DNA from 3 places in the Bradyrhizobium ottawaense genome. Region 2 is predicted to be linked to each of the others. Evidence: predicted binding sites of a transcription regulator. Region 2 holds the regulator's gene; each other region holds the start of a gene.
The links. Region 2 encodes LexA, which represses DNA repair genes until DNA is damaged. Its sites were predicted from a motif close to TGTTCNNNNTGTGTTCNG; they were not measured.

Region 1: a site for LexA is predicted at 1,805-1,822, ahead of recA (recombinase RecA). Genes of this name have one in related genera too.
Region 3: a site for LexA is predicted at 1,739-1,756, ahead of CIT37_RS27890 (ImuA family protein). Genes of this name have one in related genera too.

Annotation. Positions count from the first base shown of each region.
Region 1 is NZ_CP029425.2:3,199,830-3,203,970, forward strand. It holds gene CIT37_RS15075 (DUF2798 domain-containing protein) at 281-538, shown strand; gene CIT37_RS15080 (hypothetical protein) at 1,092-1,259, opposite strand; gene CIT37_RS15085 (hypothetical protein) at 1,415-1,615, opposite strand; gene recA (recombinase RecA) at 1,915-3,003, shown strand; gene CIT37_RS15095 (hypothetical protein) at 3,108-3,953, shown strand.
Region 2 is NZ_CP029425.2:4,083,608-4,087,748, reverse strand. It holds gene CIT37_RS19550 (molybdopterin molybdotransferase MoeA) at 1-1,108, shown strand, start outside; gene lexA (transcriptional repressor LexA) at 1,285-1,986, shown strand; gene CIT37_RS19540 (hypothetical protein) at 2,549-2,983, shown strand; gene CIT37_RS19535 (GAF domain-containing protein) at 3,200-4,141, shown strand.
Region 3 is NZ_CP029425.2:5,860,526-5,864,666, reverse strand. It holds gene CIT37_RS27900 (UdgX family uracil-DNA binding protein) at 1-423, opposite strand, end outside; gene CIT37_RS27895 (putative DNA modification/repair radical SAM protein) at 423-1,658, opposite strand; gene CIT37_RS27890 (ImuA family protein) at 1,822-2,610, shown strand; gene CIT37_RS27885 (Y-family DNA polymerase) at 2,507-4,102, shown strand; gene CIT37_RS27880 (error-prone DNA polymerase) at 4,099-4,141, shown strand, end outside.

The DNA of each region.
Region 1 (4,141 bases), 880 kb from region 2:
TTTGTCGGTAAGCCCTAGATAGTTCGGGGGTATCTCGAAAGCGCGCCTGCGCCGAAACAGGCGAGGCCGGCTCTCGAAAGACGCCGGTCCGTGAGACAGTGAGGCTGTCGCATACCCGTGGTTCTCCGACCATGAACAAAGTTCCTGGGCTGCACCCGGCTGCGTCGGTACGCCGATCGGACGGGCCGCGGGGGGCCCGCCGAGGGGGTTACCGGTTTCCCTGCAAGCGGCGGCATATGCCTTGCTTGGTCTGGCGATGGCAAAAACAGCAAGGGTCGTCATGCTGGGCATTCCCCGCCGCTACAGTCATTTCGTCTTCGGCATCATCCAGTCCGGGCTGACGTCGCTGATCGCGGCGGGGATCGCCAGCCTGCCCGCAGGCAGCGCGATGAGCTTCGTCGGGCACTGGATGGTGTCGTGGCTGATCGCATGGGCCGCGATGTTGCCGATCGTGCTGCTGGCTGCGCCCGCGATCCGCGCCTTCTCGCTGCTCCTGACGCAGGAGGAGCGGGACTCGCGAACCGCCCGACAGGCATGAAAAAGCCCCGCCTGGGGAGAGCCAGACGGGGCAAAAAGTTATTGGAGGCTGAGGTGCTGGGCTGCAACACCATAGCGGCATCATCCTAGCCGGCTCCGCTTACGGCAGCCTGACAGGCGTCAGATTTCCGGACTCAACGCCGAGGCCGCAGACTGGCCCCGCACCGGTCCCAATTTCGACATCCGTTCGCACAACTGCGGACACACCGGTCGGCAAGATTCCACAGCGTTCGGCGCAGCCATGGGGGAAACGTGGCACGCCGACCACGGGGTGGCATCATGGATAACGTAGAGCGGTCATTCGCCGCCGCGACAGCGGCTGGCTTCGTGGTGCTGGTGATCGGCCTCGTGCTGCTGGCGCTGCTTTAAGGACAGGCACGCGAGCGGCAGCCTTTCCCTGGATGACGGGGGTACAGGGCATGCCGCAAAACTGGAAAACAACCCCATGCACAGTAGGCTGCATGGAAGTTCCGTTGTGCTTTCAATGGCTTAAACTTGGCGATACCGTCAACGCGCTACGCTCTCTTGTCGGCTTCGGAAGCCCCCGGTTGGGTCTAGTGGATCTTGATTACATTCAGGGGAAGGTGGAGCTCGGCGGCGCGCTCTTGGCGGTCCTTCTTGCGGAATTCGTTTTCCTGGCGCTCGAACTTCATCAGCTCCTCATGCGCCGCCTCCAGCAGGGGATTGCGCCTGATCGTATCGCGGTTCGTGGTGTCCGTCATGACTGAGGTCCCCAGAGTTGCGGTCCCATCCTGGAGAAGGCTCGAGACCGCGAAAAGGTTCGGTGCCGCAGGATTGCGGAATTCTGACGGCGGCCGGCGGCTGCGTCTTTGATGAACGTCAGCTTCGGCCGGGGAATGACGTTGCGACAGCCCTGCTATTTCGGCGGTTGCAGCCCGGGGGATATGACCCAGTCGTGCAGATGATTGGCGACATCGGCCTGGCGGGCCTTCTTGAGCAGGGCGTCCCGCTCGGGCCCGGGCGGAAGCCTGGCGGCCTCTTCCTGGACCTGCTTCACCCATGCGGAGAGCCGGTCTTGAAGGGTCAACTGCTGCTTGAAACGTCGCCGCTTGAGCATGGCGCGCTCCTTTTCATGCGATGAAGGCGGGAGCGCAATCGGCGTTCTCGTCACCGATAGTGGCCACGGTTGGGGCGGTGATGGCCCATTGAGGACCATTAACGGGAGCCGCGTCTGTCCAGTTGTGTGCACAACGCGAATGGGGAGGGGGACGTGGCGATGCTCACGGACAAAGCCTCAAATCCGCAAAAGAACATATTGCGAACCTAGAACAAATAGGGTACGTTGCTTTTATCGACGAGCCGCCTCGCCAATCGTTTGTCCCTCACGCGAATCCTCGCCATAAGGAGCACGACCCAATGTCCGCCACTGCCCTGCGTATCGTCGAAGGATCTTCCATGGACAAGAGTAAAGCTCTGGCCGCCGCGCTCTCTCAGATCGAGCGCCAGTTCGGCAAGGGCTCGGTGATGAAGCTCGGCAAGAACGACCGGTCCATGGACATCGAGGCGGTGTCGTCAGGCTCGCTCGGGCTCGATATCGCGCTCGGCATCGGCGGCCTGCCGAAGGGGCGCATCGTCGAGATCTACGGGCCGGAATCCTCAGGAAAAACCACGCTGGCGCTGCATACGGTGGCCGAAGCGCAGAAGAAGGGCGGCATCTGCGCCTTCATCGACGCCGAGCACGCGCTCGACCCGGTCTATGCGAGGAAGCTGGGCGTCAACATCGACGAGCTCCTGATCTCGCAGCCCGACACCGGTGAGCAGGCGCTGGAGATCTGCGACACGCTGGTGCGGTCGGGTGCGGTGGACGTGCTGGTGATCGATTCGGTCGCGGCGCTGGTGCCGAAGGCCGAGCTCGAGGGCGAGATGGGCGATGCGCTGCCGGGTCTGCAGGCCCGCCTGATGAGCCAGGCGCTGCGCAAGCTGACGGCCTCCATCAACAAGTCCAACACCATGGTGATCTTCATCAACCAGATCCGCATGAAGATCGGTGTGATGTACGGCTCGCCGGAAACCACCACCGGCGGCAACGCGCTGAAGTTCTATGCCTCGGTCCGCCTCGACATCCGCCGCATCGGCGCGATCAAGGAGCGCGACGAAGTTGTCGGCAACACCACGCGCGTCAAGGTCGTCAAGAACAAGCTGGCGCCGCCCTTCAAGCAGGTCGAGTTCGACATCATGTACGGCGAGGGCGTCTCCAAGATGGGTGAGATCCTCGATCTCGGCGTCAAGGCCGGCATCGTCGAGAAGTCAGGCGCCTGGTTCTCCTATGACAGCCAGCGTCTCGGCCAGGGCCGCGAGAACTCGAAAGCGTTCCTGAAGGCCAACCCCGACATCACCGCCAAGATCGAGACCTCGATCCGCCAGAACTCCGGCCTGATCGCCGAGCAAATTCTCGCCGGCACGCCGGAGCGCGACGCCGACGGCGAGGAGCCGGCGGACGAGTAAGACCTAACGCGAAAGTTTTTCGCGAGGAGCGGGCGCTGAAGACGTTGAGTTGCCGACGTCGTCAGTGCCCGTTTCGTTTTGCGTAAGGGTGAGGTGCGCCGACGATGAAGCGTGTGATCCTGACCAGTTCGGCGGGCGTCGGTCTTGCCCTCGCCGATCGCGCCGACATGGTCATCCCGTTCATCTATCGCTTCGTTTCGGGGCCACTTCCGACGGCTGACCACCTCATCCGCTATCTCGGCTGGCGGGAGTCCAGGACGTGGGTCGACCAAATGCACTGGTCGGATTGCGTCCCCGTGCGTCAGTCGCCCCTCATCAGGCGCCAGGATCGAGCCGGTGCCCTGCTCTGGGTCTGCAAGAATTACGGGGTCGATCTCATTGAACTGTGGTTCGACCCCGAACCCAACAGTCAATTGCAGCTGATCTGGATCCTCGATTACCTGCGTTTCGAGCCGTCACTTACTGAGAGTCTGAGACTACGACTCGTCGATTTCGATCTGCGCGGAGCAGATCCCTCAGAGCTTCGCCATCGTGACGTGAAGCAGTTCGATATCGCGGAAAGCGATCTTGAAAGCGCGACCCTCGCGTGGGAGGCCTATCGCGCGCCGACGCCCGAGCTCTGCGTTGGGCTGCTCGATAGGCCGCTCGGCAAGCTGTCTTTCCTGAAACCGGCCATGGAAGACCTGCTCTCAGAACTGCCGTCGCCGGGGCGACCGAGACGCGGCTTCTCGAACTCATCGCAAGCGGACGCAGTCGCACCGATGAGCTGTTTCGGTCAGGCACCTCTGAGGCTCGTGTGTTCGATCCGTGGGAGTTGGGCGCGCTGCTCGAAGGGCTCGCATTCGGCCCTGCGCCAGCGGTTGCGGGTCTGGACGGCAAGCTGGCGACACTCGATCCGGACAACGCGCGCGGTCGCAACGCCGCCTTTCGCCGGAGCCGGCTGTCGCTGACGGAGTTTGGCAAAGCAGTTCTGGATGGTCGGGAGGATTTTCGCCGTCACAATCCGATTCGGCGCTGGTGGGGCGGTACGTTGCTGACCAATGATCGACTGTGGCGGTGGGAGGCGGAGAGTCGCTCGTTGATCGCGCCTTAGGTCAGGAGCCGTAGGGTGGGCAAAGGCGCGTAAGCGCCGTGCCCA
Region 2 (4,141 bases):
CGCGCAGGACGTCGCTGCGCGGCGCACCCAACCGCCCCAGGCGATGTCGGCGATGGACGGCTACGCCGTGCGCGCGGCCGATGCGGCAACGATCGATTCCAGGCTGACGTTGATCGGTGAGGTCGCAGCGGGCCGTCCGTTCACGGAGAGGGTCGCCGCCGGCGAAGCCGTGCGGATCTTCACCGGCGGCGTCGTTCCCGACGGCGCCGACGCAGTCGTGATCCAGGAGGACACGATCGCCGAGGGCAAGCAAATAACGATCAAGGAAGCCGCGATCGTGGGTCGGCACATCCGCCCCGCCGGCGTTGATTTCCGCGAGGGTGACGTCCTCCTGCGCAAGGGAACCCGTCTGACAGAGCGCGATCTCGCCCTCGCCGCTGGAATGAATCACCCGCAACTCGCCGTCTGCCGTCGTCCGAAGGTCGCGATCCTCGCCACCGGCGATGAACTGGTGATGCCGGGCTCAACGCCCGGGCACGGCCAGATCGTCTATTCCAACGGCTATGCCCTGCACGCGCTCGCCCGCAGCGAGGGCGCCGAGACCATCGACCTCGGTGTTGCCGCCGATACGCTGGAGGCCACCACCGCCGGCATCCGCCGCGCGCGCGAAAGCGGCGCCGACGTCCTGGTCACGACCGGGGGCGCATCGGTCGGCGACCACGATCTGGTCCAGCAGGCGCTGAAGGACGAAGGCATCGCGTTGGCGTTCTGGAAGATCGCGATGCGGCCCGGCAAGCCGATGATGCACGGACGCTTAGGGACGATGAGCGTCATTGGCCTGCCCGGCAATCCCGTGTCGTCCTACGTGTGCGCCTTCCTGTTCATGGTACCGCTGATTCGCGCGCTGTCGGGCCGTTCGGTGATTCATCACCGTCGCGAGCGCGCCGTGCTGGGCCGCGATCTCGGCGCCAATGACCAGCGCGAGGATTATCTGCGCGCGCGCCTGGAGCTGCGCGACGACGGCACGCTCGTCGCCCTTCCCGTCAGCCATCAAGACTCCTCTCTGCTTGCGAATCTTGCTGCAGCACAGGTACTTCTCGTGCGCGCACCGCTTGCGCCAAAGGCCGAGGCCGGCAGCCCCTGCGAAGTGCTGCGGCTCCCCGTCTGAACTGCGCGGCCACACGCATTCGGCGAGTTTCGCTCTGTTCACGGTAAATTAAGCAGTTGCGGAACATGTATCGAACATATAGTGTCCGTTCATGATTTGTTTCGAGGATGTAGCGGCTTATCGCTGAACTCATCGTCTCGGAATCGAACGACATCAACCGGGGGACTTTGGTCGAGATGTTAACGCGCAAACAATACGAGCTTCTGCGGTTCATCAGCGAACGCTTGAAGGAAAGCGGCGTGCCGCCGTCCTTCGACGAGATGAAGGATGCGCTCGACCTGCGCTCGAAGTCAGGCATCCACCGCCTGATCACCGCACTCGAGGAGCGCGGCTTCATCCGCCGGCTGCCCAACCGCGCCCGGGCCATCGAAGTGATCAAGCTGCCGGAGCTCCAAGCTGCCGCCGGCAACCGACGCGGCTTCACGCCAAGCGTCATCGAGGGCAATCTCGGCAAGCTGCGCGCGAGCTCCAGCCCGTCCGCGGACGAGGGCGAGCGGCCCGTTGCGGTGCCCGTGATGGGCCGCATCGCGGCCGGCACCCCCATCGAGGCGTTGCAGACACGCAGCCACACCATCAGCGTGCCTCCAGACATGCTCGGCTCCGGCGAGCATTACGCGCTCGAAGTGCGCGGCGATTCCATGGTCGAGGCCGGCATCCTCGACGGCGACATGGCGCTGATCCAGCGCAACGAGAGCGCCGATACCGGCGACATCGTGGTGGCGCTGATCGACGACGAGGAAGCCACGCTCAAGCGCTTCCGCCGCCGCGGCGCCTCGATCGCGCTGGAGCCCGCCAATGCCGCTTACGAGGTGCGCATCCTGCCGCCGAACCGCGTGAAGATTCAGGGCAAGCTGATCGGGCTTTACCGCAAGTACTGATACCGGAGTCTTCAGCGCCTCGCGCGCGCCTTCGGTCGGCATCGCCGATCAGAGATTGGAGCGGATGATGGTCCGCTCCGGCTGGATAGTCTTTCTGGTTCTGCACAGATTGTCCGGCCCCTCCCCCTTTCGCGACATCCTCGGCAGGCCGCGGGAAGCAACATCGCTTCGCGGCCTTGCGAGTTCGAGGGGGACAGCCCAAATGCGCCGGATCGTTTGAGCGCAGCCGCAGCAACGCTGGTCGCATCATTCATGTCGGCTAGGACACGGCCGTGATCCAGAAAATCCGCAACAACCGCAATGCAGCGCGCACGCAGCCGAGCTGACGATACTCGGGCTGGCTGGTTTCGCCGGTCGTTGACGCGCGCCTGCCAAATGCACGGAAGCCGACTTTGTTCCTATCGAATTCGGAAAAGATGGAAAAGATAATGTGATCGGGGCTCGCGGATCCCAGCCGCAGATTTGCCTACAACCAAGCAGACCGTCACGTGCTTCCACTCTGGTAGGGGCCTGCGCCTCCAAAAGGGGTGCGGGTCGCTATCTCTGCATAGAGGAGCACCCGATGTGTGACTACAGCCTGCATGCCGTCGCGACGCGCCCCGCAGAAGTCGGCGAGACGATCGTCACGACAACATTCCGCGGCACCTCGACGCGCGGCTTCGCCTCCGAAGCCGATCTCTCCGTCGCGGTCTGCCTGCTGCCGGGAACGGAGCTCGCCTTCGCCGATAACGTCCGTTACGACAACCGCTGGATCTGGACGCGCACCGTCAACTCCCGCGTCGGCAAGTTCGGCAAGATCGATCCGCACATTCCCGATCGCCATCATGATGCGATCGAATTCCCGGACGGCAAATCCGTGCTGGTGACGCAGCTCGTCGAGGGCCAGCGCGCAACCGTGCTGCAACTGCCGGTGACCCAGCCGATCGGCGAGCGCGAGCACAAGCCGCAGATCATCGCCGACAGTCGCCCGACGGTCACGCGACTGCCGATCGGCTGACGCCCTCCGGCCCGGCGGGTCCGGGGCCAGGATTGAAATGCCGTCGCCGGCCGATGCCGGCGAGCCCGGTGGGTTTGTGTTTCACGAAATTCGATCGGCGAGCGCCGCCGCACCTCGTCGCCGCACGAAGTTTGGGCCGTCCTGCCTGAATTTTGAACCTCCGCTCCGCAGCCAAATGACCGATGCTGTCGTGGTTTGAGGCGGCGGACACGCTCGATGAAAACCTTTATTCGCGTCGTTGAACTCTGGGTGCCTGACCGGACGCGCATGCGGCTGGAATTCGGCGGCGGCCTCTACGACGAAGGGCTGTCCGCGTTCAAGGCCGTCAGCGAAGATCTGCACTTCGGATATGACGAGGGGCTTCCAGGCAAGGCCTGGGCCTGCGGCCATCCCGTCATCCTCACGAAATTCGCCAACTCCTATTTCAAGCGGACCGATCAGGCCGTCGCCGCCGGCCTCACCTGCGGCGTGGCGGTGCCGGTGTTTGCAGGCGAATTTCTGCAAGCCGTGATGGTGCTGTTCTGCGGCGACGACGAGGCGCATGTCGGCGCGATCGAACTCTGGCACAACGATCCTGATCTCTCCCACGAGATGGGCCTCGTCGACGGCTATTACGGCGCGGCGGACATGTTCGAATTCAACTCGCGCCACACTAAATTTCCTCGCGGCTTCGGACTTCCCGGACGCACCTGGAAGGCGGGCCTGCCGCTGATCATCAAGGACCTGCACGACGCCAAGAGCTTCCTGCGCTGGGAGGACGCAGCCAAGGTCGGGATCAATCTGGGTGTCGGCGTGCCCTACCGAACCGGCACCGACCAAACCTGGGTCCTGACTTTCCTCTCCGCGCAGGCAACGCCGATTGCGCGACGCTTCGAGATCTGGGTCCCGAACGAGGCCCGTTCGGCGCTGGTCTTTCGCGCCGGCGATTGCAGCGCGCAGACCGACCTTGCCGCCCGCTATGCCGCCAATTCCATTGCCAGGGGCGAAGGCAGCATCGGCGGCGCCTGGGCCGCCGGCATGCCCGCGCTCAACGACGATCTCACTCATGACGGCTCGATCGCGGGCTCTGAGGCCTGCGCAGCCGGGCTGAGCCGAATGGTGGCCCTGCCGGTCATCGGCAAGGCAAAGCTCGAAGCCGTGCTGGCCTGGTATCTGTAA
Region 3 (4,141 bases), 1.8 Mb from region 2:
GTAATGTGCTGCGCGCTCGCGTCCGATCTCGCGGAAGCGGACGAAGGCGTGCATCTTGTGCTCGTCGCGATGGACCGCGCGAGCCATCGCCGTGACCTGCGCGACGTCAGGGTCGGTCGCGACCTCGATGAGATCGTGGTTGTCCTTCAGCCGCCAGAGCAGGCGATAGAGGATCGCAAAGCGCTGGATATCGCGGTGCAGGATTGCGGCCTGGGCTAGCTCGACGAATTTGCCTGATACGTTGAAGGTGCCTTCGTTCGCCTCGAGGATCGGAGACGGTGCTTGCGGCGCGAACAACTCCGCCTCGCCGCCCTGCACGGTCCAGGTGACATCGGTGGGCTGCACGTGATGAAGCACGAGGCTGCGCGCGGCTTTGCGCCAGCCGTCGAAATGGGTTTCGGTGTCGAGGGTGATGTACTGCATCAGAAGCCAAATCCCAGTTGCGTTGCTTTCGGCTTGAACCGTTCGATCAGCCCGGCCGCATCAAGACGGTGCGGCGAGGGCCGGTGATCGCTGAGGACGATGAACGGCAGCGCCTTGTTGCGGGGCACGTGCAGGCGGGCGAGATCGGCGAGGCGGATCGTGGTGGTGCGCCGTGTTGCAATGATGCGCTCGACCGCCTTGGTGCCGAAGCCCGGCACGCGCAGCAGCTCCTCGCGGCTGGCGCGGTTGACGTCGAGCGGGAAGCGGTCGCGATGACGCAGCGCCCAGGCCAGCTTCGGATCGATGTCGAGCGGCAGCATCGCGCTGTCGTCGACGATCTCCGCAACGTCGAAACCGTAGAACCGCATCAGCCAGTCGGCCTGGTAGAGCCGGTGCTCGCGCAGCAGCGGCGGCTGCACCAGAGGCAAGGCGCGGCTGGCGTCGGGGATCGGGCTGAAGGCGGAGTAGTAGACGCGCCGCAGACGGTAGGCGCCGTAGAGATTGGCGCTGGTGTGGAGAATGGTGTGGTCGGAGGCTGCATCAGCACCGACGATCATCTGCGTGCTTTGGCCCGCCGGCGCGAAGCGCTGCGGCTTTGCCTTGGTCTTCGCGCTGCGGCCTTCCTCGGCCTCGTCCAGCTTCAGCCGCAGCCGGCCCATGGTGCGGCGGATCGCGCGCACGTCCTTCTCCGGCGCGAATTGCTGCAGGCTCGTTTCCTCGGGCATCTCGATGTTGATGGAGAGACGATCGGCATATTTGCCGGCTTCCGCGATCAGCGCATCGTCGGCCTCGGGAATGGTCTTGAGATGGATATAGCCGCGGAAGTGATGCTCCTCGCGCAGCTTTCGCGCGACGCTCACCACTTGCTCCATGGTGTAGTCGGGGTTGCGGATGATGCCGGAGGAGAGAAACAGGCCCTCGATGTAATTGCGCCGGTAGAAGTCGAGCGTCAGCTTGACCAATTCGTCGATGGTGAAGCGGGCGCGCGGCACGTTCGAGGAGGCGCGGTTGACGCAATAGAGGCAATCGTAATTGCAGGCGTTGGTCAGCAGCACCTTGAGCAGCGAGATGCAGCGTCCATCCGGCGCATAGGAATGGCAGATGCCCATGCCGGGTGCGGTCGACCCCATGCCCTTGCCGTCGCTGGAATCCCGCTTCTCCGTGCCGCTGGAGGCGCAGGACGCGTCGTATTTGGCGGCGTCCGCCAGGATTTCCAGCTTGCGTTGTACGTCCATCTTGGAATCCCTTTGATTCAGCTCATGAATCCGCTTGCGCGCCAATTCGATTGACTCTCTCCGCGCCGTTAGCTTTATATTAGAACATATCATGAACAAATGAGCCAGCCGCTGGTTCTCTTTTTGAGAGCCATCGGCAATCACCCCTGAAGGAGCGGCGAGCATGAGCGGCGCACGGACAAGCGCGCTTGCGACCTTGCGCGGCCAGATCGAGCGCATCGAGACGGCGACGGTCGTGCATCCGCACGATCGCGTCGCGCTCGGTCACAGCGAAGCCGACAACGCGCTGAAGGGCGGGCTCGCGCGCGCGGCGATCCACGAGGTGTTTTGCACTGGGTCTCAGGGGACGGCCGCGACCGGCTTCGTCATGGGGCTTGCCGGGCGCGTCTCGGCGCAGCGGCCGCTGCTGTGGGTACGGCAGGATTTTTCAGAGATAGAGGCAGGCGCGCTGTCGATGAGCGGGCTCGCCGAGCTCGGCCTCGATCCGCGCCGTGTGGTGATGGTGCGCGCCGCCGATGTCGAGAGCGCGCTGCGTACCTCGGCCGATGCGCTCGCCTGCGATGCGCTGGGCGCCGTCGTGCTCGAGCTCTGGGGCGAAACCAGGCAGTTCGATCTCGTGGCGAGCCGCAAGCTGACGCTGGCCGCGCAAGGCTCCGGCGTCACCGGCCTGATGCTGCGGATGGCGGCGCAGCCGCTGCCTTCGACGGCGGAGACCAGGTGGATGCTGCGCGCGGCGCATTCGCCGCCGGGGTCGGTGTGGGACGCATGGGGCGCGCCGCGCTTCGATGCCGAACTCTTGCGTAATCGTCATGGCCCCTGCGGCCGGTGGATCATGGAATGGAATTGTGATGAGTGCCAGTTCAGTGAACCGTCGACGTATTCTCAGCCTGTGGCTGCCACGCCTGCCCATCGACCGGATCCAGCGGTTCTTCAACAGCTCCGGGCTGGGTAAAACCAATAATGAGCCGAGCATCGTCGTCATCAAGGACAACAATGCGCTGGTGATCCATGCGCTGGACGAGGCTGCCGAGCGTCTCGGCCTGTACGTAGGTCAGCCGCTCGCCAATGCGCGGGCGATGTGCCCGGATTTGCGCGTGTTCGACGCCGATGTCGCGGCCGATGCGAAGACGCTTAGCGACATCGCCGACTGGTGCGACCGCTTCACGCCGCTGGTCGCGCTCGATCCGCCGCACGGGCTGTTCCTCGACATCACCGGCTGTGCGCATCTGTTCGGCGGCGAGGCTGCGCTGTTGCAAGCGCTGGTTCGGGCGCTCGGCCGACAAGGCTTTGCCGTCAGCGCGGCAATCGCCGGCACCTCGGTCTGCGCGCGCACGCTGACGCGGCAGACCACGGGCACCATCGTTGCCGATGGCGGCGAGGCGGAGGCGATCAGCCGGTTTCCGGTGTCCGCGCTCGGTGCGGGCGAGGCCATCACCACCGGCCTGCGCCGCGCCGGCCTCAAGACCATCGGCGACGTCGCCACGCGCTCGCCGAGCGAGATCACGGCGCGGTTCGGAGCGCGGTTCTCCACGCTGCTGGCGCATGCGCTGGGGCAGGGCGATGCGCCGATCAATCCGCGAAAACCGCTGCCTGATTATATCGTGGAGAAGCGTTTCGCCGAGCCGATCGCGACCGACACCATGATCGCGATGACGCTGTCGCGGCTGGCGGACACGCTGATTGCCTCCATGGAGAAGCAGGGCAAGGGCGCGCGCCGGCTGGAAGCCGCGTTCTTCCGCACCGACGGCGTGGTGCGCGCGATCATGGTCGAGACCGGACGTCCGGTGACGCGAAGCGCGGTGATCGACCGGCTGTTCCGCGAGCGTCTCGATGCGCTCGCCGATCCCCTCGATCCCGGTTTTGGCTTCGATATGGTTCGCCTGTCGGCGAGCCGCACCGAGATCGTGGTGCAGGAGCAGCGCGATCTCGACGCCCATGTCCACGACAATGACGAGCTTGCCGCCCTGATCGACCGCATTGCCGCGCGCATCGGCGGAAAGCGCGTCGTCGTGCACCTGCCTGAGGATACCCATATCCCTGAATGTGCGGTGCTGGCCGCCCCGGCGCAGCATCATCTCGCCGCCGCCATGCAGGCCGAATGGCCGGCACGGACCGAAAGCGAGCCACCGCTGCGTCCCTTAAGGCTGTTCGACAAGCCGGAGCCGATCAAGGTGCCATTCGCGGCCGTGCCGGATGGTCCGCCGCATCAGTTCACCTGGCGCCGCGCGCTGCATGCCGTGGTGCGGGTGGAAGGACCCGAGCGTATCGCGATGGAATGGTGGCGGCAGGACGGCAAGCAGCTGACCCGGGATTACTTTCGCATCGAGGATGCCGAGGGCCTGCGCTTCTGGATTTTTCGCGACGGACTTTACGAGGGGGAGGTGTTCGACGGCGACGGCGAGCCTGCTTCTCCCGGCTGGTATGTGCACGGTCTCTTCGCATGAATAGCCCCGCTTATGCCGAGATCGGCATCACCACCAATT